Regions from separate parts of the Brevibacterium zhoupengii genome, predicted to be linked through region 2. Evidence: predicted binding sites of a transcription regulator. Region 2 holds the regulator's gene; the other holds the start of a gene.
The links. The regulator HspR, encoded in region 2, represses chaperone genes until heat shock. The targets are predictions, from matches to a motif close to AAGTTGAGTCNNNNNGACTCAACTT.

Region 1 (15,549 bases), 190 kb from region 2:
ACCGTATACCTGCCGTCATAGCTGAGTGACCTGGAGGGCTCGGAGGACAGTAGTCTGAGTATGCTTGGGGTCGCCAGGCTCACACATCGACGAAGGAGTCGCCCATGGGAAACACCTCTCCGAACGCCGCCCCTGATGAGGCTTATGACGCCATCGTCGTCGGGGCAGGCCTCGCGGGGCTTGTCGCCGCCCATGAGCTCAGCCTCGCCGGGAAGAGGGTGCTCATCCTCGACCAGGAGAACCGGGCCAACCTCGGCGGTCAGGCCTTCTGGTCCCTCGGTGGGCTTTTCCTCGTCGATTCCCCTGAGCAGCGCCGACTCGGCGTCCACGACTCCCTCGACCTGGCACGCCAGGATTGGGCCACCTCGGCGGGCTTCGACCGGGAAGACGATCATTGGCCGCGGCAGTGGGCCGAGTCGTATCTTGAGTTCGCCGCCGGGGACAAGCGCCGCTACCTCCATGACCTGGGGCTGCGCCTGACACCGATCGTCGGCTGGGCAGAGCGAGGCGGGTCCGGTGCCTCCGAGCACGGCAACTCCGTGCCGAGGTTCCACCTCACCTGGGGCACCGGCCCCGAGGTGGTCCGGGTCTTCCGCGAACCCGTGGAAAGGGCCGAAGCCGCGGGGCTTGTCACCATGGGTTTCCGGCACCGTGTCGATGAGCTCATCGTCGAAGGCAGCGGCAGCGGCGATGGCGATGGCGATGGCGCCTCGGTCGTCGGGGTCCGCGGGCGGAGACTGGCCCCCAGCCACACCGGCCGCGGGGTCGAGTCGAACCGCGAGGAGCTCGGTGACTTCGAACTCCGCGCCCCTGCGGTCGTCGTCACCAGCGGCGGCGTCGGCCACAACTTCGAACTCATGCGCAAGTTCTGGCCGGTCGAACGACTCGGCGAATTCCCCCAGACGATGCTCGCCGGAGTCCCCGCCCATGTCGACGGACGCATGCTGGCCATCGCCGAGGAGGCGGGTGCGAGCCTGATCAATCGGGATCGGATCTGGGCCTATACCGAGGGCATCGAGAACTGGAACCCCGTGTGGCCCAACCACGGGATCCGCATCATTCCTGGTCCCTCGTCACTGTGGTTCGACGCTGAGGGCAACCGGTTCCCCGCACCGAACTACCCCGGCTTCGACACCAACCGGACCATGAAGACCATTCTCTCGACCGGTCACGACTATTCGTGGTTCGTGCTCAACGAGTCGATCATCCGCAAGGAGTTCGCGCTCTCAGGCTCGGAGCAGAATCCCGACATCACGAAGAAAGACTGGCGCCTGACCTTGGACCGGGCCCGCTCCTCCGATGCGCCTGGCCCGGTCGAAGCCTTCAAGAAATTCGGCCCCGACTTCGTCGTTGCCGACACCACCGAAGAGCTGGTCGCCGGGATGAATGAGCGGTCTCGCGGTCCCGTCATCGATCATGACCACCTCGTCGACCAGATCGTCGAACGCGACCGGCAGATGGACCATTCGTTCTCGAAGGACGCGCAGGTCCAAGCCATCCACAATGCCAGGAACTACCTCGGCGACAAGATCGTGCGGGTGCAGAAACCGCACAAGATCCTCGACCCGGCCCACGGTCCACTCATCGCGGTGCGCCTGAGCCTGCTCTCCCGCAAGACCCTGGGCGGGCTGGAGACGAACCTCGACGCCCAGGTCATCGGAGCAGACGGCACACCGATCCCCGGTCTCTATGCCGCGGGTGAGGTCACGGGATTCGGCGGCGGAGGAATGCACGGCTACAACGCACTTGAGGGAACTTTCCTGGGCGGGTGCATCTTCTCCGGAATGCGCGCCGGACGTGCCCTCGCGGGAAGCTTGGGAGCGGAGAGAAGGCCATGACGAACACGAATCTCACGGTGCTCATCACCGGTGGCACGTCCGGAATCGGAGCCGCACTGGTGAGGAAGTTGGCGCACCGTGGTTGCACGGTGCTGACCACGAGTCGAGACCCCGAGCGGATTCCACCGTCCGAGCGGATCTCCGGGGTGCGCTATCTTCAATTGGACCTCGCCGATCCCGACAGCATCGAGGCGCTGGGCGCCGAGCTTGGCACCGTCGACGTGCTCGTCAACAATGCCGGTGAGAGTCAGTCGGGGCCCTTCGAGGAGCTGCCCTCCGAGGCCATCGACCGCCTGTTTCGCACCAATGTCTTCGGGCCGGTGCGCCTGAGCCAGCTCGTCCTGCCCGGCATGCGCCAGCGTGGGCGCGGCCGGATCATCATGGTCGGTTCCATGCTCGCCAGCTTCCCCCTGGCTCATCGCAGCTCCTATGTTGCGTCCAAGGCGGCCCTGCGCGGATTCGCCACTGCCGCGCGTCAGGAGCTCTCGCCGTTCGGCGTCTGGCTCAGTGTCGTCGAACCCGGGTCCATCGCCACCGGGATCGGCGGCCGGCGGACGAAGTACCTCTCCCCGGGTTCTGTCTACACCGAGGATGTGAGGACGATGCTTGAGCATCTCGATGCCAATGAACGAGGCGGGATCTCTGCCGAGACCGTGGCCACGACCATCATCACGGCCATCGAGACGGCCAGGCCCCGCGAATTCTATGCCGTAGGCAGCAGGGCGCCGCTGCCGTTCCTACTCAAACGGGCACTCCCCTGCACAGTGATGTCACGGATCGTCGCGGCCCAGCACGGACTCAAGCGGTGAGTTCCGGGTGATCTCGCGTCGCTGAGCTGCACAGTGGCGCGGACCGCGCGGCTGTGCTGATGTGTGGCTGACCGACTGAGAGGTTACTGGAAACGTGAGGGCAGAAGGAACTGCGTGGTGGAGATTCCGAGCACTCGCTGCTGACGCGTGAGATTGTATGTCCGGTCGTGCTGGAGGTACTCGACGAGGAACAGCTCCGCCCGGTTGCCCCGCTTGAAGAACGTCTTGACCTTCAAACCCAGTTTCGCGGCGAAGAGCGCCTTGTCCTTCGCGATCGCATCAATGACGACAGGCTCGTACTCCATACGAGCGAAGTGAGTGGAGACGGCATCCTTGAGCTTGTACGGAGTCGGATCGCCGATGTTGAATGGGCCCGAGGCCGAAGGCACGTCGACGCAGGCGATTGCCGCTCGCACCAGGTTGTCGATGTGGGTCAGGGTGATCTTCTGCCTGCCGCCGCCGGGAAGTCGCAGGACTCCCTTCTTCGCCAATTGGCTGAGATACGGCATAAGCATCGTCTCACCAGGACCGTAGACCGCGGCGGGTCGAAGGATGGCCGCATCGGGACGGATTCGCATCACCAGCTGCTCGGCCAGAGCATGCGTCCGCGAGTAGGCGTCATGGAAGTCGTTGGGGTCCTTGGGTCCGGCCTCTTCCCATAGGTCCGCATGGGGTGCGTTCGTGGAATAGACGGTCGTCGAGGAGATGTGCACGATTCGCGCCTTCGCGAATGCGTCGAGCACGTTCCGGGTTCCCGTGACCTTCACGTTGTAGAGCGCATCGTCATCGGCATTGACGGCAGCGATGCCCGCGCAGTGGAAGACCGCCGTGGCCTTCGACGCCAGGGATTTCACCGCTTCGGACGCAGGTTCGGTGAGGTCCCATGCTTGGAAATTCACGCCGGGGATCTCGGGATCGCGTCGCCCCACGGCATAGACCGTCTCATCCCTGTTCGCCAGGGCACGGGCGATTGCGCCACCGATGAAGCCGCTGGCTCCGGTCACGATTACCGCCACGTCTGATCCTCCATCATCATCTGAAGCATCTCATCCGGTCGATCCGAACGAGCACACTGTCATAGGAAATCACACTGTCAGTCCCGATGCTGCCACTGAGGCTCTCTCCTGCCCAGAAATGCGTCGATCCCCTCCTGCGCATCGGGTGCGACGGCGTTGTGCGCCATCACCTCCGACATGTGCTCGTAGGCCTCTGCCAGAGGCAGATCACGCTGTTCGTAGAACGCTGCTTTGCCTATTGCCACTGTAGCCGACGAGGCTGACGCGACTTTCCGCGCCAACTCCATGGTCGATGCCTCCAGCTCCTCATCGGCGACGACATCGGAGACCAGACCGAACGCCAGTGCGTCGCCCGCACTGAGGAAGTCTCCGGTCAGCAGCATCCGCATCGCCGTCTTCGCCGGCACTGCCCGGGTCAGGGCCACCATAGGCGTGGAGCAGAACAGGCCGATCTTCACCCCCGGGGTGGCGAACCGAGCCGACGCAGCCGCGACCGCCAGGTCGCAGCTGGCGACGAGCTGGCACCCGGCGGCTGTCGCCACACCTTGGACCTGCGCGATGACCGGCTGTGGGATCGACTGGATCAGCTGCATGAGTTCGGAGCAGACCGCGAAGGTCTCCTGCTGCGATTCCAGCTTGGCCCCGCGAATCTCCTTGAGATCATGGCCGGAACTGAAGACGTGTCCTGCAGTGGACAGGATCACTGCGCGGACATCGGTGCGCTGACCCACCTCGGCGAGGGTGTCGATGAGATCTTGCATCACCGAGCGCGACAGTGCGTTCCGAGTCTGAGGCTCGTTGATCGAAATCGTCGCGACTGCGTCCTTCGCCAGGGAGAATACAATTGAGTCAGACATAAGGGTATTCTGCCAAAATATCGTTGGTCCGTCGCGGAAACCTGATGTGGATTTCATTCTGAATCCTTACCGGGCGCCCCTCAGGGAGACGATGTTTCCTGACATCGATGCCGTTGAACCGGTGTGCAGCGATGCCACCCATATCGAGGAGACGAGCATGACGACTCTGCTGATGATCATCGGATTCGGTGCCGCGACCAGCGTCGTCGTGGGCCTGGGCCAGAAGCTGCGTCTCCCCTGGCCGGCTCTCATGGTCGTCATCGGCATCGCCGGCGCGTTCATTCCCACGTTCGCCGAGATCACCATCGAACCCGAACTCATCTTGCCTCTGTTCCTGCCTCCTCTTCTGTTCGCCGCCGCACAGAAGACCTCCTGGGCTCTCTTCGCCATCCGCTGGCGTACGATCCTGGGCATGGCGGTCGCGCTCGTCGGGGTGACGGTGGCTGCCGTGGCCGGGACCGCGGTCCTTCTCATCCCCGGGATCACGATCGCGGCCGCGATTGCGCTGGGAGCCATGCTCGCCCCGCCCGACCCCGTCGCCGTCGATGCGGTCGCAGGAACCGTATCGATACCTCGGCGGATCATGTCGACCCTGCAGAGCGAGGGGCTGTTCAACGATGCCGCCTCCCTCGTCATCTTCCAGACGGCGATGGCGGCGGCCATGTCCGGCACCGAGGTGGACTTCGGGCAGCTGGCCCTGTCCTTCCTCATCTCCGCGATCATCGCCATCGCCGTCGGCCTCATCGTCGTGTTCGTCGTGTGGTGGGTGATGGAGAAGATCGACCATACGATCGCCCGCTCCTCCCTCATGCTCATGCTGCCCTTCGGCGTCTACCTCATCGCCGAACATTTCCATGCCAGCGGAGTCATCGCCGTCGTCGTGGCCGCGCTCGAGGTGCGCAGGCGCGACGTCGAAGGAAACTCCGCGGAACGTGTCACCCAGGCCTCGACGTGGCAGGTCCTGGAAATGCTCATCACCGGCATCGCCTTCGGCCTCATCGGCCTCGATCTGCGGATGGTCGTCGAATCCGAGCATGCCGACCTGGGCAAGGCCGTCCTCGTGGGGTTGGGCATCGCGCTCATCGTCATCGCCGTGAGGTTCGGCTGGCTGCTCATCGGCACCGTGCTGGAGAACAAGCGCAGAGAGGAGGACCCGGATGCCGCACCGCTGAACATCAGGGATGCCACACTGATGACCTGGGGCGGTATGCGCGGTTTGGCCACGATCGCCCTAGCCCTGTCGATCCCGGCAACCACAGACACCGGCGAACCGTTCCCCGGTCGTTCCTACATCCTCGTCACCGCCGCGGTGATCCTGCTCGTGACGCTGGTGCTTGCCGGCCTCACCTTCCCCACCATCGTCAACGTCTTAGGCATCGACGACGAAGCGGAGAAGGAACGTCAGGCGACGAAGGAGATCGCCGCGCGGGCCTACAAAGCGGCCCTCCACCAGATCAAGAACGACCCCACCCTGCCCGACGAGGTGGCCGAGCCGCTGCGTGCTCGGTTCAAGGGCCTGTATGCAGAGCTGCTGGGAACCTCGGACGACCAGGCCAGCTCCGAGCAGGCGACAGCGCTGAAGGAGAACCGTGAGGTCATGGCCAAGGTGCAGACCAGGGCGCTGCAGTCGGCCCGCACGGAAGTGCTCAAGGCCCGACGCGAACGCGGCACCGATCCGGAGATCGCCGATAGAGTGCTGCGCCGCTTCGACCTCCAATCCGTGCTTCTGCGGTGAGCTGCTGAGGTGAGGCAGATTCTCGGGTTTTTCTAAAGTTGAGTGGAATAGACTCAACTTTGTCGGTGTTGAACTCTTCGAGAGCAATGACTGTTCACGGAACAGCTGCGAAGAACACTTGTGAAGGAGATGCGCATGGACGCACAGATGACAACCAAATCACGCGAGACGCTGCAGTCCGCGATCAATGACGTCGTGGCCAGGCGGAACAACCAGGTCGAACCCGCCCACGTGGTCGCAGCACTGCTGGATCAGCCGAACTCACTGGCATCGAACCTGGTGACCAAGGTCGGCGCGGACCCCCGGACCGTGCTCGCCGCTGTCCGTTCGACCATCGACGGCTTCCCCACCGTCAGCGGGCAGACCGTCGCCCAGCCGGGACTCTCGCGCTCCGGACTCGAGATGATGAATCTCGCGCAGGAGGAGATGACGAGCCTCGGCGACCAGTTCGTGTCCACGGAGCACCTGCTGCTCGCGGCCGCCGCAGGCAAGGACGGGGCAGGCGAAGCCCTGCGAAACAACGGCGCCGGACGCGATGCGCTGCTGGCTGCCCTGCCCGAGCTGCGCGGAGGCAAGAAGGTCACCTCGGAAAATCCCGAGGACACGATGCAGTCGCTGGAGAAGTACGGTGTCGACCTCACAGCCACCGCGCGTGAGGCCAAACTCGACCCAGTCATCGGCCGCGACAAGGAGATCCGACGGGTCATCCAGGTCCTTTCCCGGAGGACGAAGAACAACCCGGTCCTCATCGGCGAACCAGGCGTCGGCAAAACTGCCGTCGTCGAGGGACTGGCCCAGCGGATCGTGGCCGGAGACGTGCCTGAATCCCTGCGCAACAAGACCCTGATCAGCCTGGACCTCTCGGCGATGGTCGCCGGAGCGAAGTACCGCGGCGAATTCGAGGAGCGGTTCAAGGCCGTCCTCGAAGAGATCAAGAACGCCGACGGTCAGATCATCACATTCATCGATGAGCTCCACACCGTCGTCGGTGCCGGCGCCACCGGTGACTCGGCGATGGATGCCGGCAACATGCTCAAACCGATGCTCGCCCGCGGTGAACTGCGCCTCGTCGGCGCCACCACTCTCGACGAGTACCGGGAGAACATCGAGAAGGACCCGGCTCTGGAACGCAGGTTCCAGCAGGTCTACGTCGGTGAGCCCAGCGTCGAGGACACGGTCGCGATCCTGCGTGGCCTCAAGGAACGCTACGAGGCCCACCACAAGGTCTCGATCAACGACGGAGCCCTGGTCGCTGCGGCCACCATGTCCAATCGCTACATCACCGGGCGCCAGCTTCCGGATAAGGCCATCGACCTCGTCGACGAGGCCGCGTCCCGTCTTCGCATGGAGATCGACTCGGCTCCCGTCGAGATCGATGAGCTCCGCCGCGCGGTGGATCGGCTGAAGATGGAGGACATGGCCCTGTCCAAGGAAACGGACACGGCTTCGATCGAACGCCTCGGCGCCCTGCGGGCCGATCTTGCCGATCGGGAAGAGGAGCTGCACGGCCTCGAGGCCACCTGGGAATCCCAGCGGGCCGGACTCAACCGTGTCGGTGAGCTGAAGACGAAGCTCGATGAGCTGCGTTCCCAGGCTGATAAGGCCCAGCGCGACACGGACTTGGAGACCGCCTCACGTCTGCTCTACGGGGAGATCCCCGCGGTGCAGAAGGAGATCGATATCGCTGAGGCGGAGGAGGCCAACGCTGAGACCGAGACCGACCCGATGGTCAGTGATCGGGTCTCGAGCAATGACATCGCCGAGGTGGTCTCGTCGTGGACCGGCATCCCCGCGGGACGCCTGCTCCAGGGTGAGATCGAGAAGCTGCTGGGCGCCGAAGATGTGCTGGGCAAGCGTCTCATCGGTCAGAAGAACGCTGTCACCGCGGTCTCGGATGCGATCCGGCGTTCGCGTGCCGGCATCGCCGACCCTGATCGTCCGACGGGCTCGTTCCTGTTCCTCGGACCCACGGGCGTGGGCAAGACGGAGCTGGCGAAGTCTCTGGCCGACTTCCTCTTCGACGATGAGAAGGCCCTGATCCGCATCGACATGAGCGAGTACGGGGAGAAGCACACGGTGTCCCGTCTCGTCGGTGCTCCTCCGGGCTACGTGGGCTATGACGAGGGCGGTCAGCTCACCGAGGCTGTGCGCCGTCGCCCCTACTCCGTCGTCCTCCTCGACGAGGTGGAGAAGGCACACCCGAGTGTCTTCGACATCCTGCTGCAGGTCCTCGACGACGGTCGCCTCACCGACGGTCAGGGCCGCACGGTCGACTTCCGGAACACGATCCTCATCCTGACGTCGAACCTCGGCTCGCAGTTCCTCGTCGATAGGTCCCTGAGCACGCAGGAGCAGAAGGATGCGGTGCTCGGCGTCGTGCATTCGACCTTCAAGCCCGAGTTCCTCAACCGCCTCGACGACATCGTTCTCTTCGATGCGCTGAGCACCGAGGAACTGTCCTCGATCGTCGATCTGCAGATCCAGCGTCTGGCGTCTCGTCTGACCGAACGCCGGATCACTCTCGAGGTCACGGATGCCGCCGAAGACTGGCTTGCACTCGAGGGCTACGATCCCGCGTTCGGTGCCCGGCCGCTGCGCAGGCTGGTCCAGCGCGAGATCGGTGACAAGCTGGCCCGCGCGCTGCTCTCCGGCGACGTGGCCGACGGAGACGACATCGTCATCGGCCTGCCCGAGGACCCAGAGTCCAAGGGACTGGAGCTGCGCCCGAAGCGGTAAGGCGCCGGGTAATGCTGGCGCCGCATAGTCGGCGATGCGCTGCGCAGTCGGTGAGGATGTTCAGGTTAGGGAACAGTACATGGGTTGCAACCGGTGTACTGTTCCCTAACCTGAGTCGTCTCCGGTCCGCCCCTTGGGAGCACCAGCACGCGGCCGAGCAGTGAGGGCCCCATCGAAGTTTCAGAGCTCTGCTTCAAAGTCGAGCTCTGAAACTTCGATGGGGCCCTTTCCGCTGAGTCCGCAGCGTCCCCTGCGCCCCCTGCGTCCGTTGAGTCCGTGGAGTCCCCTGAGTCCGCGAAGCGAGGCTTACGCGGTCAGCGCAACGCCTACTTCGCCCTCAGCGCGAGGACTTCGCTTTCGACCGTTCCAGGCCGTCGCTCGTCGACTTCCACCAGCGGCTCACGGACCTGTGGAGCTTTTCGAAGCTGCGGTCGCGGATGAAGATGGCGTCGACGGCGATCATCGTCAGCGAGAACCAGGGCAGTCCCATCAGCAGGGCGATTCCCAAGTGAAAGGACAGAATGCCCAAGAGGCCGATGATTCGCGTGTACCTGTTGAACAGCATGAAGGGGAAGGCGCACTGGAAGAGCACCGAACCCCAGGAGATGGCCACGACCATCGGCCCCCAGGCGGTGAGCAGGTCTGAGAGCACCGGCCAGGTACCAAACTGCTGAGTATGCAGCGGGTTGTACACCGCGAACCCGTGCTGCCAGGCGGCACCGCCTGCCTTGTAGAGACCACCCGACATGTAGATCGCACAGACCTGGAAGGCCAGGACGACGATCGCCAAGTTGTTGGCCATGATCAGAACCCAGCGATAGCTGCCGCCATCGGTGTCGGGGAAGGCTGGGTTCTGCTTTCTCTTGCGCCTGGCATCCAATGACCACCGTCGGGTGGTGTCGGCGAAGAGCATCGCGATCATGAACATGCGATACGCGTTGTCGCCCTGATCCCCGGCACCGTCGTTGAGCTCGATGAAGCTCACCCACAGGACGAGGTAGAAGGGCAGGACGATGCGCGTCCGCCATCCCAGGATGATGACGACGGCGAGGATCGCCAGACCGATCATCATGGTGGTGAACAAGGCAGGGTTGGTCACCGCACGGTGGAAGAGCGAGAACAGCCAGATGTTGGGGAAGTCGCTCTTGGGTTCAGCGATCTCACCGTTCCAGGCGCTGCCCACGCCGAAGGTATAGTGCCGGGCATTGAAGTTCGTCAGCAGCAGGCCCAGACCGGTCAGGCCGATGAGGATACGGGTCACCGCGAGACCATATGTGGCGTGGTAACGCCCGGTGAGCATCTCCTCCAGCCAGTTCCATCCGCGTGAAATGCTGCCTAAGACACGGGAGGCGAGCGGAATGTTCTCTTTCGAATCTGCCTGCGTCGCCGTCTCCTGCGCCTTTGCCTCCGTCTGAGGCTGGGAGTCGACCTCGGGCTCGTCACCCTTGACCTGGATGTTCCTGTCACTGCTCACTTGCACACCTCACTTTGTCGGAGGCACAGAAGTACTTCGCGAACTCCTCATCGGACTGGTGCGGCTCACTCACCAGTGCTCGCCAACCGACCGGCACCGGCTGGATGTTCGGTCGTTCGGCATCATCGTCATTGCGCTTGGCAAACGGCACCACGTTCTGCCGCGCCGCCTGGTACTGGACGCGCTGGACGTCCTCACCCCAGATGGCTTTGGCCACCTGTGTCGCATACGCCGTGGCCAGGTGCTCGCTCTCGAGATATCCGCTCACAGCATCGTCGGGGTCGTCATACTCGTTCAACTTCGTCGTCAGCCGGTCGACCGAGTCATCACCTTTGAAGTAGTCGAGCTTGACGATAGCCTTCTGATCATTGGGAAGATCCTCCCACGATCCCTTGATATCGGAGGCGACTCCGACGCCCAGACCGGCCGAACGCGGTGGGAAGAGCTTGTAGGTCGAATGGTCGAGTTCGACATCGGTGGCTCGCACCCAGTCGGTGACCTCTTCCCCGCCGCCGTCGGTCTTGACCACCGCGCGGACGTCGAAGTAGTAGTCGCCGTTGATCGGCTCAGGAGCGAATACGCTCCACGACTGACCCCACAGGGGAATCATGTACTCCGAGAGCAGGTTCCCGGGGATCACCTGCCGTGCCGTCGACGACGGGGCGATCCAGAGGAAGCTTGCGAGCAGGTGGAACGCGGTCAGCAGCATGGCCACAACCATCAGTACGCGTTTGACGACCGGCCGCCCGACGGCCTTCGCCTCAGTCTTGTCTGTGTCCATCTCAGTCCTGGAATATGGGCGCCACTTCGCGAAATCCGCCTTGACCAGAAGTGGACTGCTCAGGATCTCCCCAGTGACTAGGGTGCTTTCATACAGACTCTAGGGTACGTCAGTGAATCCGGAAGTTCAGCCCGAACAACCCCGGTGTTTCACGATCCCACCCTGTTCCACCGCTGGCCGAAGCCAGAGTTCACGCGCCCGGAGTCATGACTGAGGCCATGACTCCGGGCGTGACTCTGGTCATTACGGTGTCATGACTGCCCTCATTGTTAACCGCGCAGCCATTCCTTGACCGCTTCGGTGCTCTCCCCCAACGTCGGCGGTGCAAGATCGTAGCTGGCCGGTGTCTCTGACAGACGGATCGGATTGGCCACCGTCGGGATCACACGATCCCCAGCTCCCGCCTCGGCGACGGGCTCAAGTCCCAACGACGATGCCAGCTCAACACCCTGGGCGATCGTGTTGATCGGGGCACACGGCAGACCGGCTGCGGAGAGGATGTCGAACCATTCCTGATTCGTCTTTTCACTCAGTGCGGCGATGAGTTCGGGTTCGAGTTCTCCACGATTCTCGTTGCGGTCGGAGAAGTTCGCGAAGCGTTGATCCTCGGCCCACTCGGGGTGGCCGAGCACGGAGGCCAATGACTTGAACTGGTTGTCATTGCCCACGGCGATGATGATCTGGCCCTCGGCTGTGGGCATCGGCTGGTAGGGGTAGAGGCTCGGGTGGGCATTGCCCATGGCCTGCGGAACGACGCCACCGGCCACGTACGCCGAGGTCTGGTTCGCCAAGCCTGACAGTGCCGAGGACAGCAGGTTCGTCTCCACCAGCTGACCCTTCCCGGTGTCCTTGCGGTGGGCCAGTGCGGCCAGGATCCCGACCGTGGTGTGCAGACCGGTGAACACGTCGACGACTGCGACACCGGCTTTGACCGGGCCCGACTCCTGGGATCCTGTCACGCTCATGAAACCCGAGAGCCCCTGGATGAGCAGATCGTAGCCGGGCTGAGGATTGTCGCGCCCGAATCCGGTCACGGAAGCGTAGATGATGCCCGGGTTCTCGGCCTTGACGGTCTCGTAGTCGAGTCCGTATTTGGCCAGACCACCGGCCTTGAAGTTCTCCACCAGAATGTCCGCCCGCCCGGCCAGCTCCCGCGCCAGCCCCAGGTCGTCTTCGTCCTTGAAGTCGAGGACCACGGAGTGCTTGTTCCGGTTCGCTGTGAGGAAGTACGTCGCATCATTGCCTCGCCGAGGTGGTGCCCAGTGCCGTGTATCGTCACCGGTCCTGCCCTCGACCTTGATGACTGTGGCCCCGAGGTCGGCGAGCATCATCGTCGCGTAGGGTCCCGCGAGCACTCGTGAGAAGTCAGCGACGACCACACCCGACAAGGGGCCGGTGCCCGAGCGAGAGAAGAGTTCCTGCAGATCCTGCTGTTCCACGTACTGCCTCCCATGGCGAGTTCGAACCCTGATATCCAGGCGTCCTGTCATTCACGTCAGACTATACGGACCCACCACACGCCGTCTGGAGTTGGTATCCACACCGCCTGGTGTGGTGCGGAATTCGTTGACCCCCAGGAGCCGAATCTCGCTACACTCGGGACAAGCCGACAGCCGAGCGGCAGACGCCGAGGCTCAACAGTCAGTCAGACTCGAAGGGATGAACGATGACGTTTCACATGCCTGCAGAAACAGCCGCCCATGACCGCATCTGGATGGCATTCCCGTCCTCCGGCTATGCCTTGGGCGACACCGACGAAGAGGCAGAGGCTGCCCGCCGCACCTGGGCCGCCGTGGCCCGTGCCACCAGCGAGTTCACTCCGGTCACCGTGGTGGTGTCGACGTCGCAGACAGACCATGCCCGCCGCCACCTCGGAGAGGGGATCAACCATCCGATCACCGTCATCAATGCAGAACTCGATGACGCGTGGATGCGTGACATCGGTCCGAGCTTCGTCGTCGACGACAATGGGAAGCTGCACGCCGTGGACTGGGTCTTCAACGGCTGGGGCGCTCAGGAATGGGCGGAATGGGATCACGATCAGCACATCGGCCGCTTCGTTGCGAACCAGGCAGGCGTTCCGATCCTGGATTCCCACCTGCGCAATGAGGGTGGCGGCTTCCACGTCGATGGGCGCGGCACCGTGCTGGCCACGCGCAGCGTGCAGCTGGATCCGGGCCGCAATCCCGATCTGACTGAGGCTGAGGTGGAGGCCGAATTCGCACGCACCATCGGGGCGAAGAAGGTCATCTGGCTCGACCACGGCCTCTACCGCGACAATCAGACCTTCGGCACGCGCGGGCACGTCGACATCGCCGCGGCCATGCCCAGCCCCGGTGTCGTGCTCATCCACGATCAGCGCAATCCCGAACACCCGGACTTCGAGTTCTCTCAGACCCTCAAGACCCAGTTCAGGGCTGAGACCACGTCGGACGGTCAACCCTTCGAGGTCGTGGCGATCCCAGCGCCGGAGGTGCTGCGCGATGACGAGGACTGGGTCGACTATTCCTACGTCAACCATCTCGTCACCAATGACGGAGTCATCGCCTGCACCTTCGACGATCCGATGGACGCCGAGGCGGTGTCCGTGCTCGAGCAGGTGTACCCGGGACGCAAGGTCGTCGGCGTCGACGCTCGCGAACTCTATGCGCGCGGCGGCGGAATCCACTGCATCACCCAGCAGCAGCCCACGATCGGCTGATCGCCGGTGAACTGTGTGCATTCTACAAACCTGAGACGATATTCTTTCACTGCGGAACCATCTGCAGTATAAGGTGGTGAACCAGGACACAGTGCCGATGCGCACGACCGTCGTTCATCGTCGGTCCAAGCACTCGCACGTGTTGCATGCAGTCACGGCAAGCTGAGAAGGAGAGCAGGAAAATGAAGAAGCGATTGATTCTCCTGGCTGGTCTGGGAGTCGGTTACGTACTCGGATCACGCACCGGACGTCAGAGCTACGAAAAGCTCAAGGCCCAGGCACAGGATCTCTGGACCGACCCGCGAGTGCAGGACACGGTCGAGAAGGCGAACCAGTCGATCCGCGAGAAGTCACCGGCCGTCGCCGATGCCGTCCAGACTGCGGCCGACAAGGTCAACTCCGCTGCTGGAGCCGGCCCCACAGGTGCGGGTGCTGCGGGAACCGGAGCCGCTGGGGCGGGCGCTGCAGGCGCCAAGTCTGCCGGTGCCGCTGGCAGCAAGTCCACCGGTACGCCGGAGGTCGAGGACGATGTCATTGCCGACCCCATGCGCGACATCGATGACGAAGGCCCTGCCGGACTCTCCGAAGACACCTGAGTCTCGCGCACCTGAGGCTCTCACACTGATTGCTCCCGCACACCGATCGGTGTGCGGGAGCATTGTCATGTCCGGCGCAGTCCGGCGCCGTTCAGCGCGGTCCGGCACGGTCCGGTCCGGCCCGGTTCAGAGCGGTCCGGCACGGTCCGGTCCGGCCCGGTTCAGAGCAGTCCGGCGCGGTTCAGAGCAGCGAGCTCGTGAGCCTGGCGACGTTCTCCACATACTTGTGCAGCAGGGGCCTGTCGTTCCACTTCTCGGCATCGAGCTCGACGGAGTTCGGAGCGTACCGCTGCGCCTCAAGGTCATACATCCGCTGGGTGAATTCCTTGTCGACGATGAACATGGTGACCTCCATGTTCATCGCGAACGAACGCTCATCCATGTTCGAGGACCCGATGATCGAGACCTCATCGTCGATGAGAAGGAACTTCGAATGCAGAACCGTCGGGGCGTGATACAGGAAGATCCGGACACCGGCTCGCACCAGGTCGGCGTAATAGGACTGCTGCGCCCGCTGCGTGACCCAATGGTCACTCGTCTCTCCCACATACAGTCGCACGTCGACTCCGGACCGGGCCTCGGTCGTGAGCGCGTGCATGAGCGATTCGTCGGGCACGAAGTACGGTGAGCAGACGACGACGCTGCGGTTCGCGTTGTAGATGAGGTGGTTGAACAGACGCAGGTTGTTCTCATCTTCGAACCCTGGTCCTGAGGGGACCACCTGCGCCTGGATACCACCGTTCTGCGGGGCCTGGAGTTCTCCTTGGGACGGACCTTCGAAGAGCTCTCCGGTCTCCGAATACCAGTCCGTGACGAAGACAGCATCGAGTTCATCGACGACGGGCCCGGTGCATTTCAGCGACAGATCCATCCATTGGAAGCCCTTCCGCAGGTTGCGCCGCTTGTTATAGGAGCGGTCGATGATGTTCTGTGAACCGGTGAAGGCGACGGTTCCGTCGACGACGAGGATCTTCCGGTGATTGCGCAGGTCTGGTCGCTGGTACTC
Region 2 (15,549 bases):
CGTCGTGGATGATGACCGTTGACTTGGAGGCACCTGCATCGGAGACCTCGATGGGTCGGATGTCGACGGGCAGCTCTTCACGGGTATCGGTGACCAGGGCAGCCTTCGATGGCTTCGGTGGAACCACCTCGGCGGGGGAACCGTTATAGGCAGTCGCTGATTGGGACGCAGCAATCTGCGCCGATGGCGAATGGGCGGGCAGAGCGTCCCGTGTCTCTGCCTTCTCCTGGCTGTGTCGCAGGGATTCGGTGCTCAGCTGGCCGCCGTCGAAGACCTTGCGCTTAGTGATCGCGTCGGCCATGAGGTTGACGAACACGGGGTCTGCCGCGCCGTCGTAGACGTAGACGTGACCCAGAGCCAGGTCATCGATCTGACCGATCAGCGACTTGCGCAGGTGCATGTCTTCGACTCCGCGCAGTGAGAGCGGAATGTTGAGCCGGCGCAGGGTCGGTCCGTCACCGACAGAGATCACGGTGACGAGGCCGGCGAAACCGCCGAGCTCCTCGGCCTTGTAGACGAAGGCGCGAGCCACCGACATCGGGGTGATATCGGGGTCGGTTCCGAAATCTGCGGCGAGCTTGGGAAACCACGACTGCCGAGGTATCCAGCTGGCTAACAGTTGCTCCAGCTCACTGCTGATGGCCATGTCGCCTCCTTGAAGGAATTACGGGCGTCTCCATCCAATCATGTTACGACCTTCGCGCTGTTCAGGGCGCACCCGAAATCATCAACTCAGCACCACTTTCCTTCCTTTCAGCGCACCGGCGGAGCACTGTCCCGGTACCGGTCAGCGGCCTGCCAAGTGTCCTTATCTCGGAACGACTTGCGCAAGGGCAAGACAGAAGGAGCACAATGGTGTCGTGTTGAAAACAGACGAATCACCCCAGCAGCAAACACTCGCGAACGAGGTCGAAGCGGCCGCGACGCGAATTGCCGACTCCGTGATTAAGTCTCCCCTGCAGATTTCGGAGCGGCTCTCCGCCGCCACCGGTTCCACCGTCTACCTCAAGCGTGAGGACCTGCAGATGGTGCGCTCGTACAAGATCCGGGGCGCCTTCAACTTCATGCTCCAGCTTGATGAGACCGAGCGTGCCCGCGGAGTCGTGTGCGCATCGGCGGGCAACCACGCCCAGGGCTTCGCCCGCGCGTGCAAGGAACTAGGCATCCAGGGCACCATCTTCGTCCCCAAGACCACGCCGAGGCAGAAGATCGAACGCGTGCGCCACTTCGGCGGCGACCGGGTGACCATCGAGATCTCCGGCTCCACCTATGACGATGCATCGGCACTGGCCCATCGGTACGCCGAACGCAATGACGCCCTCCTCGTCTCCGCCTTCGATGACCTGCGCACCATCGCCGGCCAGGGAACGGTGGCCGTGGAGATCGCCGCCCAGCTTGAGGCCGCCCCCGACTACATCATCGTGCCCGTCGGCGGCGGCGGAGTGATCTCCGGCATCGCCGCCTACGCGGCCGAGCACCTTCCCAACACCACCGTCATCGGCGCCGAACCCGCAGGAGCCGCCTCAATGATCGCGGCCCTCAAGGCCGGACGGCCGGTGACCTTGGAGAATATCGACCCCTTCGCCGACGGCACCGCAGTCAAACGCGCAGGCGCCCTGACCTACGACATCGTCTCCGAACTCAACGTCGATGTCCGCCCCGTCCCCGAAGGCTCCGTCGCCACGGAGATGCTCGACATGTACCAGGTCGACGGCATCATCGCCGAGCCTTCAGGTGCCATCGCCTCGGCGGCCATCGGGGCGCCAGGGACAGCCAAGCCGATCACCATCGAACCGGGTTCGACGGTCGTGTGCCTGGTCTCCGGCGGCAACAACGACATCTCCCGCTACCCCGAGATCCTCGAACGCTCACTCGTCCACGAGGGCCTCAAGCACTACTTCATCGTCGACTTCCCGCAGGAGCCCGGCGCTCTGCGTCGCTTCCTCAACGAGATCCTCGGGCCTGAGGACGACATCGCGATGTTCGAGTACGTCAAACGCTCCGACCGTGAGACCGGCCCTGCCTTCGTCGGCATCGAACTCGGCAATGCCGAGGACCTGCCGAACCTGCTCGAACGCATGGACGCCTCACAGATCGAGATCGAACGCGTGCACCAGAACTCACCGATGTTCCGTCTCTTCGCCTGAGGGCCTCGGCTGAGGCGCTTCGGCTGAGGGCCTCGGCTGAGGGCCTCGGCTGAGGCGCTTCGGCTGAGGGCCTCGAGCTGTTTGCCTGAAGGCCTCGAGACTCAGCGCTGTCTTGCAGCTCAAAGCGGCCCGGGTCGATCGTCGGGCAAACCACTAGAGTGGAATCATGCGAGCAATCACGATTTCTGAACCAGGTGGCCCTGACGTACTCCAGATCACCGAGGAGCCGACGCCGGACATCGCAGCCGACGAAGTCCTCGTCACCGTCCACGCTGCCGGCGTCAACCGCGCAGATCTTCTGCAGCGTCAGGGATTCTACGACCCACCGGCCGGTGCCACGCTGGTCCCGGGCCTCGAGGTCTCGGGAACGATCGCTGAGCTCGGCTCCGAGGTCACCGGATGGAAGGTCGGCGACCGTGTTGCGGCACTGCTCTCCGGCGGCGGTTACGCCGAGTCAGTGCCCGTCCCCGCAGGTCAGCTCCTGCCCGTTCCTGACAGCCTCGATCTCACCGAAGCTGCGGGCTTGCCCGAGGTTCTGTCGACAGTGCATTCCAACATCGTCGGCAACGCGAACATCCAGGCCGGGGAATGGCTGCTCGTCCACGGTGGCGGATCGGGCATCGGCACGGCCGCAATCCAGATCGCCAGGCACCTCGGCGTGAAGATCGTCGTCACCGTCGGATCTGAGCGCAAGGCCGAATTCTGCCGCGAGCTCGGTGCTGATGCCGTCATCAACTACCGCGAAGAGGACTTCGTCGAACGGGTCCACGAGATCTGCGTGCGCCCCGACGGGTCCACCGGCGCCGACGTCATCCTCGACATCATCGGTGCGAAGTATCTGAAGCCCAACGTCAAGGCCCTGGGCACCGATGGACGTCTCGTCATCATCGGCATGCAGGGCGGGGCGAAGGCCGAGCTGAGCATCGCCTCCCTCATGCAGCCGCGCAAGTCGGTGGCGGGAACGACGCTGCGAGCACGTCCCAAAGAACAGAAGATCGAGATCGTCGCCGAGGTGGCCGCCCAGTTGTGGCCGGCTGTCATCTCCGGTGACATCCGCCCGATCATCCATGAGACGATGCCCTTGTCCGAGGCCCCTAAGGCCCACACCGCGCTGGAAGAGGGCACGAGCATCGGGAAGGTGCTGCTCATCGCCGACGAGTCAGCACAGGCCGCGAAGTCAGCACAGAGCGTCTGAGCTTCGTTGAGGCTGGGGCCCAGCACGTCTGAGCCCCAGCGCAGGAGGAAGGTATCCGATCATGATCAGCAATCCCGATCAGTCCGAGAGTGCGTCCGATCAGCAAGGGGACTCCCCCGACCAGGCGGTGAGCCCCGCCGCCCAGTCGACAGACCCCAGTACTCAGTCGACTGGTTCTGCCGGTGACTCCGTCGCAGAGTCCTCGTCTCAGGTCGATGTGTCCTCTCCGGCGAAGGTGATGCGGATCGGGACCATGGTCAAGCAGCTCCTCGAAGAGGTCCGCAGCACCGATCTGGATGAGAAGGGCCGCGAACGCCTGGCCAAGATCCACCGCCGGTCGATCGACGAGCTCGAAGATGGGCTCTCCAAGGACCTCATCGACGAACTCGAACGCCTTGACCTGCCCTTCGACACGAGTGATGGACCTCCGACGAACTCCGAACTGCGCATCGCTCAGGCCCAGCTGGTCGGCTGGCTGGAGGGACTCTTCCACGGCATCCAGACCGCGATCATGGCGCAGCAGGCCATGGCACAACAGGGAATCGCGGGCCATGGCCAGCTGCCACCGGGAATGGTGCCACCCGGCGCGGCTCCCGGCTCAGCCGAGAACGAGCAGAAGCACGACGATTCCGACGATCCTCGCCCAGGCAACTACCTGTGAAGAACATCTTCTCTGGTCTGCGAAAACCTGGAGCCTCCGCGCCGCGCAAGGGCCCTGACCAACAGTTCGGCACCGGACTCTGGCGGCACAACCACGACAGGTTCATCCGCGCCGTCGACCGCTACTACACCACCTCGGTGGCCATTCATAAGCTGCCCAGCGACGGGCAGGGCACCTCCGCCGACGCGAACACGATCATCGATGGGACGCAGCGCCTCAACGATTTGGTGCCCGTCGTCGACGAGGTCACCGCGTGGCTGCACACCCACCATCCGGTCACCGGTCAGGTCGTTCCCAGCCACACCCGCAACATTGTCGGTGACACCCCCGAACTGCTGACCAAGGCCTCATCGAAGGTCGCCGAGGCGGTGCTGGCGGCCTCGATGGCCCGCACCGAAATCATCGCCGGCAGACCGATCGAACCGAGTGCCAAGGCGACCGAACGATTCATCTCCGATGCCGCACAGCTGCTCGAACGCGCCCAGGAGAACCTGGACGGACTGGGGCAATCATGACACCGCCAGAGGACTTTGACCTGGGCATGGTAGCCAGCGATATCGACGGCACGCTCCTCCTCGATTGGAAACCCATCTCCACGGCCACCATCGACGCCATCCACCGCTGCCAGGACATGGGCATCCCCTTCGTCCTCGTCACCGGCAGACCGATCAGATGGCTGGAGGCGATCGCGGAACAGATCCCCGACCTCGGCCGCGTCATCTGCCTCAATGGGGCAGTCGTCTATGACATCGCCTCGGCGAGTGTGGTGTCGGCTCACACCATCGAGTTCAGCGAGGTGGAGAAGATCATCGCCGCGATCACAGCCTCCCACCCGGAGGCGCACTTCGCGTTCGAAACACTGACCGGCGGCCTCGTCGACAAGAACTTCATCTCACGCAATCCGCGCCGGGCCCATGTCATGGACGACCTGTCGGAACTGGCTACGCGTGACGTCGTGAAGATCCTCGTGAGCATCGGCTCCGATGATTCGGAAGCACTCCATGATCTGCTCGACCCGCTTGTCGCCGCGGACTGCCACGCGTCTTTCTCCGACCCGGTCAACGGTCTCGTCGAACTGGCTCCGGCTGGGGTGACGAAGGCGAAGACGCTCGAGGAGCTGTGCAAGCACCTCGGCGTGGCACGCGAGCAGGTGATGGCGTTCGGGGACATGCCCAACGACATTGAGATGCTGACGTGGGCGGGTCACGGTGTGGCCATGGGCAATGCACTGCGGTCGGTCAAGGACTGCGCGGCCACCGTCACCGACTCAGTCGATGAGGACGGCGTCGCCCGCTACCTGAACGCAGTGCTCGACGCCCGCACAGGACGCCCCTAAAAATACCCGACGTCACTAATACCGGGCGGCGCCGCCCGATATTAGTGACGTCACCGATGTTTAGCGAAGTACGCGGTCGCAATGCCGCGTCGACAGGAGCGGTCGCTGAGTCTCAGCCGTGGGTGGCGCGGGAACCGCTGAGCGAGAGCACAGTGCGATCAAGGTCGAAATAGTCAACGAGAGCAACAGCCAGGCCGTCGTCGTCGACAGACTCCGTCACGACTGAGGCATGCTGCTTGAGCACGTCCTTCGACTGGCCCATGACGATCCCGTGGTGGACCCATTCGATCATTTCGATGTCATTGAGTCCGTCACCGGCGCCGATCGTCAGCTCATGGTCGATTCCAAGTTCGGATTCGACGAGTTCGAGACCGCTGGCCTTCGAGACACCGTCGGGGGCGATGTCGAGCCAGTTGCTCCAGCCCACCGAATAGCTGACTTCGTGGAGTCCGAGACGGTCGACCGCCTCGGCGAATTCCTCCGCAGTGCCGTTGACCTCACGCATCACGATGCGAGTGGCCCGCTTCTCCAGGAGCTGCTCGAAGTCGACGATGTCGAGCGTGTCCGATTCCGCGAGCTCACCCATGGGGAACGGTCCCGAAGCCCACCGGTGCAGATCCGGGTCCTCGACGAGGAACAGTGCGCTGGGCAGCGCCTCGTGCATCTTCTCCAGCGCGTCCCTGGGATCGAAGGACACCACATGGTGCATCTCCCACCCCAGCGGAGCGGCCGGTTCGAGCTTGACGACGACGGAGCCGTTCGAGCAGACGACGAACCCTTCCTTGAGGCCGAGCGCGTGCACGACCTCAAGTGCTCCGGGCAGCGCCCGTCCAGTGGAGATGACCAGATGGTGACCGGCGTCGGCAAGCTGTGTCAGCACCTGACGGACGGGTTCGGACAGGGAGCCATCGTAGTTGACGACGGTGCCGTCGATGTCGAGCGCGATGAGGTGTTCGGGCAATTTCTCTCCAAGCTTGAGGATCGTGGCTTCAGTAACGCGGGCCCTCTGGTCCCTGGGCGGTCATGCCGCCGAGGTAGGGGCGCAGTGCCGCGGGAACCGTGACCGAGCCGTCGGCCTGCTGGTGGTTTTCCAGGATCGGGACGAGCCAGCGGGTGTTGGCCATGGTTCCGTTGAGCGTGGCGACGGGGCGGGTGGCTCCGTCATAGCGTTCGCGGACCTGCAGGCGGCGTGCCTGGAAGGTCGTGCAGTTCGAGGTCGAGGTCAGTTCCCGGTAGGTGCCCTGCGTCGGGACCCAGGCTTCGCAGTCGAACTTGCGTGCTGCGGAGTCACCGAGGTCACCGGCTGCCGTGTCGATGACGCGGTAGGGCAGTTCGCACAGGCCCAGCATCTTCTCCTGCAGGGACAGCATGCGCTCGTGCTCAGCCTCGGCGTCTTCGACCTCGACGTAGGCGAACATCTCGACCTTCTGGAACTGGTGGACGCGGATGATTCCGCGGGTGTCTTTGCCGTAGGAACCGGCTTCGCGGCGGTAGCAGGAGGAGATTCCGGCGTAGCGCAGCGGACCGTCGCTCAGATCGATGATCTCGTCCATGTGGAGTCCGGCCAGAGGCACTTCGGAGGTGCCGACAAGGAACAGGTCATCGGCTTCGAGACGGTAGACCTCGTCGGCGTGCTCGCCGAGGAAGCCGGTGCCGCGCATGACCTCGGGCTTGACCAGAGTGGGCGTGATGGTCGGGATGAACCCGGCTTCCTCAGCCACATCGCGGGCCAGGTTGAGCAGGGCCATCTCCAGCTTGGCACCGAATCCGGTGAGGTAGTGGAAGCGCGAACCTGCGACCTTGGTACCCCGGGTCGTGTCGATGGCTTTGAGCGTTTCACCGATCTCGAGGTGGTCGGCAGGCTCGAAGCCGTCGGTGCTGAAGTCGCGGGGCTCGCCCACGGTCTTGAGGGTCACGAAGTTCTCCTCGCCGCCGGAGGGGATTCCCTCGACGATGAGGTTCGGGAGTTTGGCCGCGAGTTTGTCGAACGCGAAGGTGGCTTCCTCTGACTCGGCCTGCAGCGCCTTGACCTTGGCCGACTTCTCTTTGCCTGCGGCGATAAGAGCAGGCTTCTCGTCCTTGGGCGCCTTTGCAATCTGAGAGGAGAAGGACTTCTGATCTGCGCGTGCGTCCTCGAACGCGGTGATGGCAGAACGGCGTGCGGAATCCGCAGCCAGGACTTCGTCGACGAGGTCCACGGACGAGCCGCGGGCCTCCTGCGATGCCTTGAACAGGTCCGGGTTTTCTCTGAGGAGCGCTAGATCGATCACCCTCTCAGCTTAACGGTATGGGAGTCTTTTCGACATTCGGCGGGCTCGTGGGAGGGTCAGCGGCGCGCCAGAGGTGGGTGACCAGCTCGTACCCAAGTTGGGCACTGTAAATTTGGGGCATGACCATTGCTTTGGACCCCATGATGACGTGGCTCGTCGTCGCCGGCATCATCATTGTGCTGATCGTCGCGTTCTTCGTCGGCCACCGCATCGGCACGCGTCGTGCTCTGAGCCGAGTTCGACAGTATGCCCGCGGCGCTGACGCTGAGTCGCCTGAGAACGAGCTCTCTACCCGCTACCGGGCCGCTCTCGTCATCAACCCGACCAAAGCCGATGTCAGCAGACTGTCCTCGACCGCCGAGGCGATCTGCCGTTTCGAGGGCTGGAACCCGCCGTTGGTCATCGAGACCACCCCCGAGGATTCGGGTGAGGGAGCCACCTCTCGCGCACTCGACGAGGGGGTCGACGTCGTCATCGCTGCCGGCGGTGACGGCACGGTCCGCGCCGTCGCCTCGGCGCTGGCCGGGTCAGAGACACCGATGGGGATCGTTCCGCTGGGGACGGGGAATCTGCTGTCGCGCAACCTCGACATCGTCCTCGACAAGACCGAGTGGGCGCTTCGCATCGCGTTGTGGGGCCGCAACCGGAAGATCGACGTCGGTACCGCGAAGACCGCCGAGGATGGGGACACTCACGTATTCACCGTAATGACGGGACTCGGCTTCGATGCGGCGGTCATGGCCGATACCAATTCCGACCTCAAGTCCCGCCTGGGCTGGTTGGCCTATGTCGAGGCCGGGTCCCGGAAGCTCGTCGGTCGTCCCAGCCATGTGAAGGTGACCTTCGACGACGACTATCGGGTCTCGGCACGCGTGCGGTCGGTCCTCGGCGGCAATTGCGGGAAGCTGCAGGGCGGCATTCAGCTGCTGCCTCAGGCTGTCATCGATGACGGGATGCTCGATGTCCTCATCGTCAGCCCGAAGAATCTGGGCCAGTGGGTGGGCGTCCTTGCCTCCGTGCTGGGCCGGAAGACTTCGAAGGGTCTGCACACGGACATTCGCAAGTGCCAGAAGGTCGTCATCGAATCCGGTGAGGAACTCGATGTGCAGCTGGATGGAGATCCGATCGGCCAGTCGGGGTATCTGGCGATGGAGGTCATGCCTGCGGCGCTGACGGTTCGCGTGCCCACCGTGGAGCAGCGCAAGCAGATCCGCGCCGAGGCCTGGCCGGTCTGAGGGTAGGGGTCCGGCCAGCCTGAGAGCGGGCGGGGCCCGGTACCGGCACCTGAACCGGTGGTTACCCAATAGTTACATCACGGGAGTGTTTCATTGCGCGCTCTTTGTTCACCAAAGTGTTACTGCAAATACCGCTGAACAAAACTTACGCAAATAGTTTAGAGAATCCTTCGAACCTAGTATGAGTTTCAGATGTGCACCCCCTCACACTCTCTAGATTGAAGGCACTCCAATGAAGAAGCTCATTCTCGCGCCGGCCGTGGCCCTCGCGTTCACAGGTCTGGTGGCCGCCCCAGTCGCCGCCGCCGAGACCCCCTCCACCCAGTCCGCCTCTGCTAAGGCTGAAGCCAAGGCCGAGCAGGAGAAGAAGGACAAGGAAGCGGCCGAGAAGCTCGCGAAGGAAGAGGCCGAGCAGAAGAAGGCCGACGAGGACAAGGCTGCTGCTGAAAAGGAAGCCAAAGAAAAGGCTGAGCAGGATAAGAAGGACGCAGCCGAGAAGAAGGCTGCTGACAAGAAGGCCGCGGCCAAGAAAGCAGCCGACAAGAAGAAGGCTGACGACAAGGCAGACAAGAAGTCCGGCGATGATGCCAAGGACGCGAAGAAGCCTGCACCCAAGGATGACGAGCCGAAGAAGGACGACTCCGACGATAAAGACGATGCCGACGAGATCAACGCTCAGCTGAAGGTCGCCACCTCATCGATCTCGGCCGAAGACCTCGCCACCAAGGGCGTCAAGGTCACGGTCACCGGTCTGGAGAAGGGCGACAAGCTCTCAACGTCGGGCCTGAGCGCACCGGCCACGACCGCCTCCGGTTCGACCGCAACTCTCAACGTCAAGTACAACGGCGATGCCGAAGACCTCACCGAAGGCTCGAAGGCCCTCACCGTCAAGGTCCAGCGCGAAGGAGTTTCGGCGGAGAGTTTGCAGACTCAGGTTAAGTTCGAGCCGTTCGCCGACGAAGACGGCCCGATCGATGCCTCGCTCACGGTCGATCCCGAGGAGATCACCGCTGAGGATCTCGCCAACAAGGACAAGGGCGTCACCGTTACCGTCTCGGGTGTGAAGAAGGGTGACAAGATCACCGACTCCCTGACCGGAGACACCGAAACAGCCGAAAAAGACGGCAATCACACACTGCATATCTATTACAAGGGCTCGGTCGACGAGCTCGAAGAGGGCAAGGTTCCGTTCACTGTTGACATCGCGCGCGATGGCGAAAAGTCGGTCACCCTCAAGGGCAACATCAACGTCGTCGACGAGGTCTCCGAAGTCGACCCGAAGGTCTCGCTCTCAACCAAGGAGATCTCGGCCGAGGACTTCAAGAAGGATGGACTCAAGTTCACCGGCGAGGGCTTCAGCCCAGGCGGCACCGTCAGCGTCCAGGGCGAAGCCGTTTCGGCACAGAGCGCTGCTGTTCAGGCAGACAAGGCCACCGCCGACGAGGATGGCAACGTCAGCGGAGTTGTGACTGCGCCTGAATCGATCGAAGCCGGCAAGTACTCGCTCACCTTCATCGACGATGAGACTGGTGAAAAGAGCGCCGCGGTCGAAGTCACTGTCACCGAGGACGACGCCGTCGAGGCGATCGATGCCTCGCTGAAGGTCGATCCCAAGGAGATCACCGCAGCGGATCTCGCCAACAAGGACAAGGGCGTCACCGTCACCGTCTCGGGCGTGAAGAAGGGTGACAAGATCACCGACTCACTCACCGGAGACACAGAAACCGCCGACGCAGAAGGCGACTACAAGCTCCACCTCTACTACCAGGGCAACCCTGACAACCTCGAAGAGGGCAAGGTTCCCTTCACGGTCACCATTGACCGCGAAGGCACCGAGTCGGAGACCTTGAACGGCAACATCAATGTTGTCGCCGAAGACAAAGAAGACGGCGATGACGGTGACAATGGCGACGGAGGAGACACTCCCGAAGCGCCAGCAGAAGCATCGTTCACGGTCTCGCCGAAGACGCTCGAAGCAGCGGACTTCGCCAACGACAAGAAGGGTGTCACCCTGGCCGTCGAGGACTGCGAACCCGGCGCGGATGTGCACTTCGAAGTCACCCCTAAGGGCATCCAGGTCACCGCGTACGAGAACACGGTCCAGGCCGACGACGAGGGCAAGGCTTCGGTCAATGTCTTCGGCACCTCTGACAACGTTTCAGCGTATGTCGGCGACTACACCGCCAGCGCAACCTGCGGCGATGACTCAATGAAGGAATCGTTCACAGTCACCGCCGGTGCAGATGGCGGCGGAAGCGACGGCAGCGACAACGGCGGCAACGATGGCAGCCAGCTGCCACGTACCGGTGCGGACCTTGGCGGTCTTGCCTCGGGCGCGATGCTCCTCCTCGTTGGTGGAGCAGCAATCGCCATGACCGGTCGCCGCAAGACGGTCGGACAGTCACCTACCGACTTCTGATGAACACCTCAGATGATCAACTCACGTAGGTGATCATCTGAGCCTGCGAATGGGTGTGGCCCCGGCTTCGGTCGGGGCCACACCCATGTTCAATTCGACCATTGTTCTAACTGGTCAACGACGCCTGTGACTGATCTGTACGACAAGTGTGAACAAAACGACCACAACTATGCTCGTTGTAAATATTTCATTATTGTTACCTGCGTAGGACATCATCGTCAGCTGCTTAAACGAAGGACATCATGAAGAAGCTTGTACTCGCCCCCGCAGTGGCCCTGGCCATCACCGGCCTTGCCGCATCCCCAGTAATGGCTGCGCCCACAGCCGACGCTTTTGGACAGACAAACGTCCAGCAGAGCAAAGCCGAGTCGGATGATCCCAAGGACGCCGAGCCTCAGGCCATCGAAGCTTCGGTGACAGTTTCACCGAAAGAGCTCACACAGACCGATCTCCTCGACCCGGGCTTCACCGTCACCGTCACTGGTCTCGAAGCCGGAGACGTAGTCTCGGACAACCTCACCGGCGAAGAGGTAACGGCTGAAGGTGACTCCGTCGAGTTCACCATCCACAACGTCACCGGTGACCCTGCTGCTATCGATCCGGGCACACTCAACTTCACGATCACCATCAAGCGTGGCGAAGAGACCGAAGAGATCGCCTCGCAGGTCGAGGTCATCGACGATGACGCCGAAGAGCCAGAAGCACCCGCGGTCGACCCGAAGGTCTCTCTCAACACTGAGAAGATCTCCGTCTCAGACTTCGAAAAGGACGGCCTCAAGGTCACCGGTGAGGGCTTCACCCCTGACAGCGCCGTGACCGTGCTGGGCAATGACACTCAGTCGCCCTTCTTCCAGGAAGAGGTCAAGGCCGACGCGGACGGAAAGATCAGCACCACCGTCAAGGCACCCGAAGGCGGCCTGGAAGCAGGCGACTACTCGGTGTCCGCAGTCGACACAGAGACCGAAGAGGTCTCGAACTACGCACAGTTCGCCGTCGCCGAAGACGAGACCGAAGAGCCCAAGCCCACCACTCCAGCGGCTGACGCCAAGCTGACCATCTCGCCTGAGACCATCGACGCTGCCGACTTCGTCGTGGAGAACAAGGGTGTCACCCTGGCAGTCGAGAACTGCGAGCCAGGCTCGGACGTTCACTACCTCGTCACCCCCAAGGGCAACTCGAACGTCACCGCCTACGACAACACCGTCAAGGCCGACGACGAGGGCAATGCCTCCGTCAACGTCTACGGCACCTCTGCCAATGACCCATCGGCCTACCTCGGCGACTACGACGTCACCGTCACCTGCGGCGACGAAGAGCTCACCGGAGCCTTCACCGTCAGCGATGACGCCAACGCCGGCGGCAGCGACGGAAACGAAGATGGCAATGAAAACGGCGGCAACGCAGACGGCGGCAACGGCGGCGATGATGACGGCAACGGAAACGGTGGCGGCGACCTGCCTCGCACCGGTACCGAACTGACCGGCCTCGTCGGCGGAGCTGCTCTCCTCCTCATCGGTGGAGCCGCGGTCACCATGACCATGCGTCGCAAGAAGGCCGTCGAGGATCCTTCAGCGATCTGATCTTAAGGTCTGAACCCGTAGACAGCATCCGGGCATGACGAAGGGGGCGAATCCAATCGGATTCGTCCCCTTCGTCCTTGTTCGTTCCAGATTGAGGGCTGCAGGAAGTCAGCTCAACGGCGTCTGAACCTGTTGTAGAGAACCATCGCACCCGGCTCGGGGCGGCCCTGGGGCCGCCTGCCACGCGAAATCGAGACGACGTCACCGGCGGTGCCGGCTGCGAAAACACGAGCTTCGCGTTCCTTCGCTGACATCCGAGACCTGACTTCGGTCTCCAGCTCCTCGTTCCTAGACTTGAGCGCATCGACCTGGTTCTGCAGGTCGATGATCTTCTTGATGCCCACGAGGTTCACGCCCTCGTCCTGAGAGAGCTGCTGAATCAGCCGGAGTTTGGCGATGTCTCGCCCCGAGTACCGCCGGCCTCTGCCGGCCGTGCGCTCGGGGGTGACGAGACCCAGACGGTCATACTGCCGCAGCGTCTGCGGGTGCATTCCTGCGAGGTCCGCCGCCACCGAAATGACGTATACCGCTGCACTGGTCGATATGTGCATCACGCTTCACCACCTCAACTGGCCCTGGCTTTGTCGAGCAGACCGTCGCGCGGGTCCTCGTTCTCGGTCGCCGATCGGAACGATTCGACCGCTTCCTTGGCGTCCTTCGACAGGTTCTGCGGGACAACGATCTCCGCGGTCACCAGCAGGTCGCCGGTGCCCTTCTTCGATTTCACACCCTTGCCGCGCAGCCGCATGGTCCGACCCGATGGTGTGCCCGGGGCGATCTTCATCGTCACCGGCATTCCATCCAGCGTCGGCACCTTGACCTCGGCGCCGAGTGCGGCTTCGTCGAAGCTCACAGGCAGATCCATCCGCAGGTTGTCGCCGTCACGGGTGAAGACGGGGTGAGGCTTGACCTTGATCGTCAGGATCACGTCACCGGCCTCGCCGCCGTTGGGGCTGGTCTTGCCCTTGCCTGCCAGCCGAATCTTCTGTCCGTCTTTGACGCCGATCGGCGTGCGCACGGTCAGGGGCTTTCCGCCTGGCATATTCAGCTTCACTGAGGCACCGTTGATGGCCTCCGTGAACGACAGGGTGGTGCTGGACTTGATGTCCCCGCCTTTGGTCGGAGGCGAATAGCCGCCGCCGAAACCGCCGCCACCGTAGCCTCCTCCGCCGAAGCCGTTGAGGAGGTCAGCGAGGTCCGGAGGCACGTCTCCCCCGCCTCCGCCGTAGGGCGAACGGCTGCGTGTCCGTCCGCCTCCGCCGAAGAGGTCGGAGAATACGTCGTCGAATCCGCCGCTGGCTCCACCTGCGGGACCACCGGAACCGGTGAACCTGGCTCCGCCGCCCATGGCGCGGACCTGGTCATATTGGGCGCGGGATTCCTTGTCGGACAGCACCTGATGCGCCTGGCCGAGCTCCTTGAACTTGTCTTCAGCCTTGGTGTCACCGGGGTTGGCGTCCGGGTGGTACTTGCGTGCCAGCTTGCGGTAGGCCTTCTTGATCTCTGCATCGGAAGCATCTTTGGAGACGCCGAGGGTCTTGTAGAAGTCCTTTTCGAACCAATCATTCTGAGGACCGGTATTCACCTGGCACCTCCTTCCGTGTCTTCTTCATCAGTGTATTCAATTGTCTCCTCACAATCCGCAACCCCGGGATTGTCATCCCGGGTGATCCGGACCGCCGCCGAGGTGGTTCCACGTTGGTGGGACCACCTCGGCGAGGGTGTGGTTCTCAGTCTTCCGGCTGCTGCACGCCGACGCGTGCCGCACGGATGATGCGCTCACCCATGCGATAGCCCGGCTGCATGACCAGGAAGACGGTCGGAGTCTCGACGTCGTCCGATGGCTGCTGCATGAGTGCCTCGTGCAGTCGCGGATCGAACTCGTCGCCGACTTCACCGTACTGCTCGACGCCGACCTTGTTCAGCGAGTCGACCAGCTTCTTCACGTGGGTTTCGAAAGGCCCCGTGACGTCGCCGTTCTCCTGCGCCAGTCGCACTTCGTCGAGTACTGGGATCAGGGCTTCGACGGCCTTGATCGTTCCACCGGTCGCAGCCCGCTCGCGTTCGCGATCGGCCCGCATCCGGTAGGCGGCGTACTCGGCGTTGATGCGCTTGAGGTCGGCCAGGTGCGCTGCGGCCTCAGTTCCCGGTGCGGGTTCGGCAGCCTCTTCGCCCTGAGCAGCCTCGGTGTCGTTCAACGTCGAAGCGTCGGCCGGGATGTCGACGCCGAGGTCACTGGCATCCGCCAGATCATCTTCGGCGCCCTGGACGTCCTCGGCGCCTGCGGCACCGGTGGCGTCGTTAGCGACATCGGCTTCGCCAGCCTCCGCCGAGGCCGACGTTGCGTCGGCCTCTGGGCGTAGTTCGCCGGTGTCCGGATCAATCCGGCGCTTGTCGCTGAAGGTGAAGCCTGGCTCCTCGGACGACGGATCGTTGCCCTCGGCAGTCATTACTTCTTCTCCTCGTCCTCTTCGTCGACAACCTCAGCGTCGACGACGTCGTCGTCAGCGCTTGCATCAGCACCGGCTGCGGCCTCTTCACCAGCGGCGCCTTCGGCACCACCCTGCTGGCTGTAGATGGCTTCACCGATCTTCTGCTGGTTCTCGACGAGCTTGTCGTAGGCAGTCTTCACTGCATCGTCGTCTTCACCCTTGAGCGCTTCCTTGAGAGCCTCAACGTCCGAGTTGATCTCGGTCTTGACCTCTT

Region 1: clpB (ATP-dependent chaperone ClpB) is a predicted target of HspR. The motif match lies at 6,291-6,315, and genes of this name have one in related genera.

Annotation. Positions count from the first base shown of each region.
Region 1 covers NZ_CP088298.1:4,008,576-4,024,124, forward strand. Annotated here, with positions in the region: gene LQ788_RS18115 (FAD-binding dehydrogenase) at 105-1,838, shown strand; gene LQ788_RS18120 (SDR family oxidoreductase) at 1,835-2,647, shown strand; gene LQ788_RS18125 (NAD-dependent epimerase/dehydratase family protein) at 2,731-3,663, opposite strand; gene LQ788_RS18130 (enoyl-CoA hydratase) at 3,741-4,520, opposite strand; gene LQ788_RS18135 (Na+/H+ antiporter) at 4,612-6,255, shown strand; gene clpB (ATP-dependent chaperone ClpB) at 6,391-8,991, shown strand; gene LQ788_RS18145 (HTTM domain-containing protein) at 9,329-10,465, opposite strand; gene LQ788_RS18150 (DUF5819 family protein) at 10,455-11,246, opposite strand; gene LQ788_RS18155 (CaiB/BaiF CoA transferase family protein) at 11,516-12,685, opposite strand; gene LQ788_RS18160 (agmatine deiminase family protein) at 12,925-13,947, shown strand; gene LQ788_RS18165 (YtxH domain-containing protein) at 14,130-14,543, shown strand; gene cls (cardiolipin synthase) at 14,725-15,549, opposite strand, start outside.
Region 2 covers NZ_CP088298.1:3,821,987-3,837,535, forward strand. Annotated here, with positions in the region: gene LQ788_RS17345 (maltokinase N-terminal cap-like domain-containing protein) at 1-646, opposite strand, end outside; gene ilvA (threonine ammonia-lyase IlvA) at 861-2,147, shown strand; gene LQ788_RS17355 (NAD(P)H-quinone oxidoreductase) at 2,314-3,342, shown strand; gene LQ788_RS17360 (proteasome activator) at 3,404-4,003, shown strand; gene LQ788_RS17365 (hypothetical protein) at 4,000-4,518, shown strand; gene LQ788_RS17370 (HAD family hydrolase) at 4,515-5,339, shown strand; gene LQ788_RS17375 (HAD family hydrolase) at 5,452-6,300, opposite strand; gene serS (serine--tRNA ligase) at 6,329-7,609, opposite strand; gene LQ788_RS17385 (diacylglycerol/lipid kinase family protein) at 7,729-8,844, shown strand; gene LQ788_RS17390 (hypothetical protein) at 9,077-11,263, shown strand; gene LQ788_RS17395 (hypothetical protein) at 11,506-12,843, shown strand; gene LQ788_RS17400 (heat shock protein transcriptional repressor HspR) at 12,957-13,394, opposite strand; gene LQ788_RS17405 (DnaJ C-terminal domain-containing protein) at 13,409-14,428, opposite strand; gene LQ788_RS17410 (nucleotide exchange factor GrpE) at 14,574-15,293, opposite strand; gene dnaK (molecular chaperone DnaK) at 15,293-15,549, opposite strand, start outside.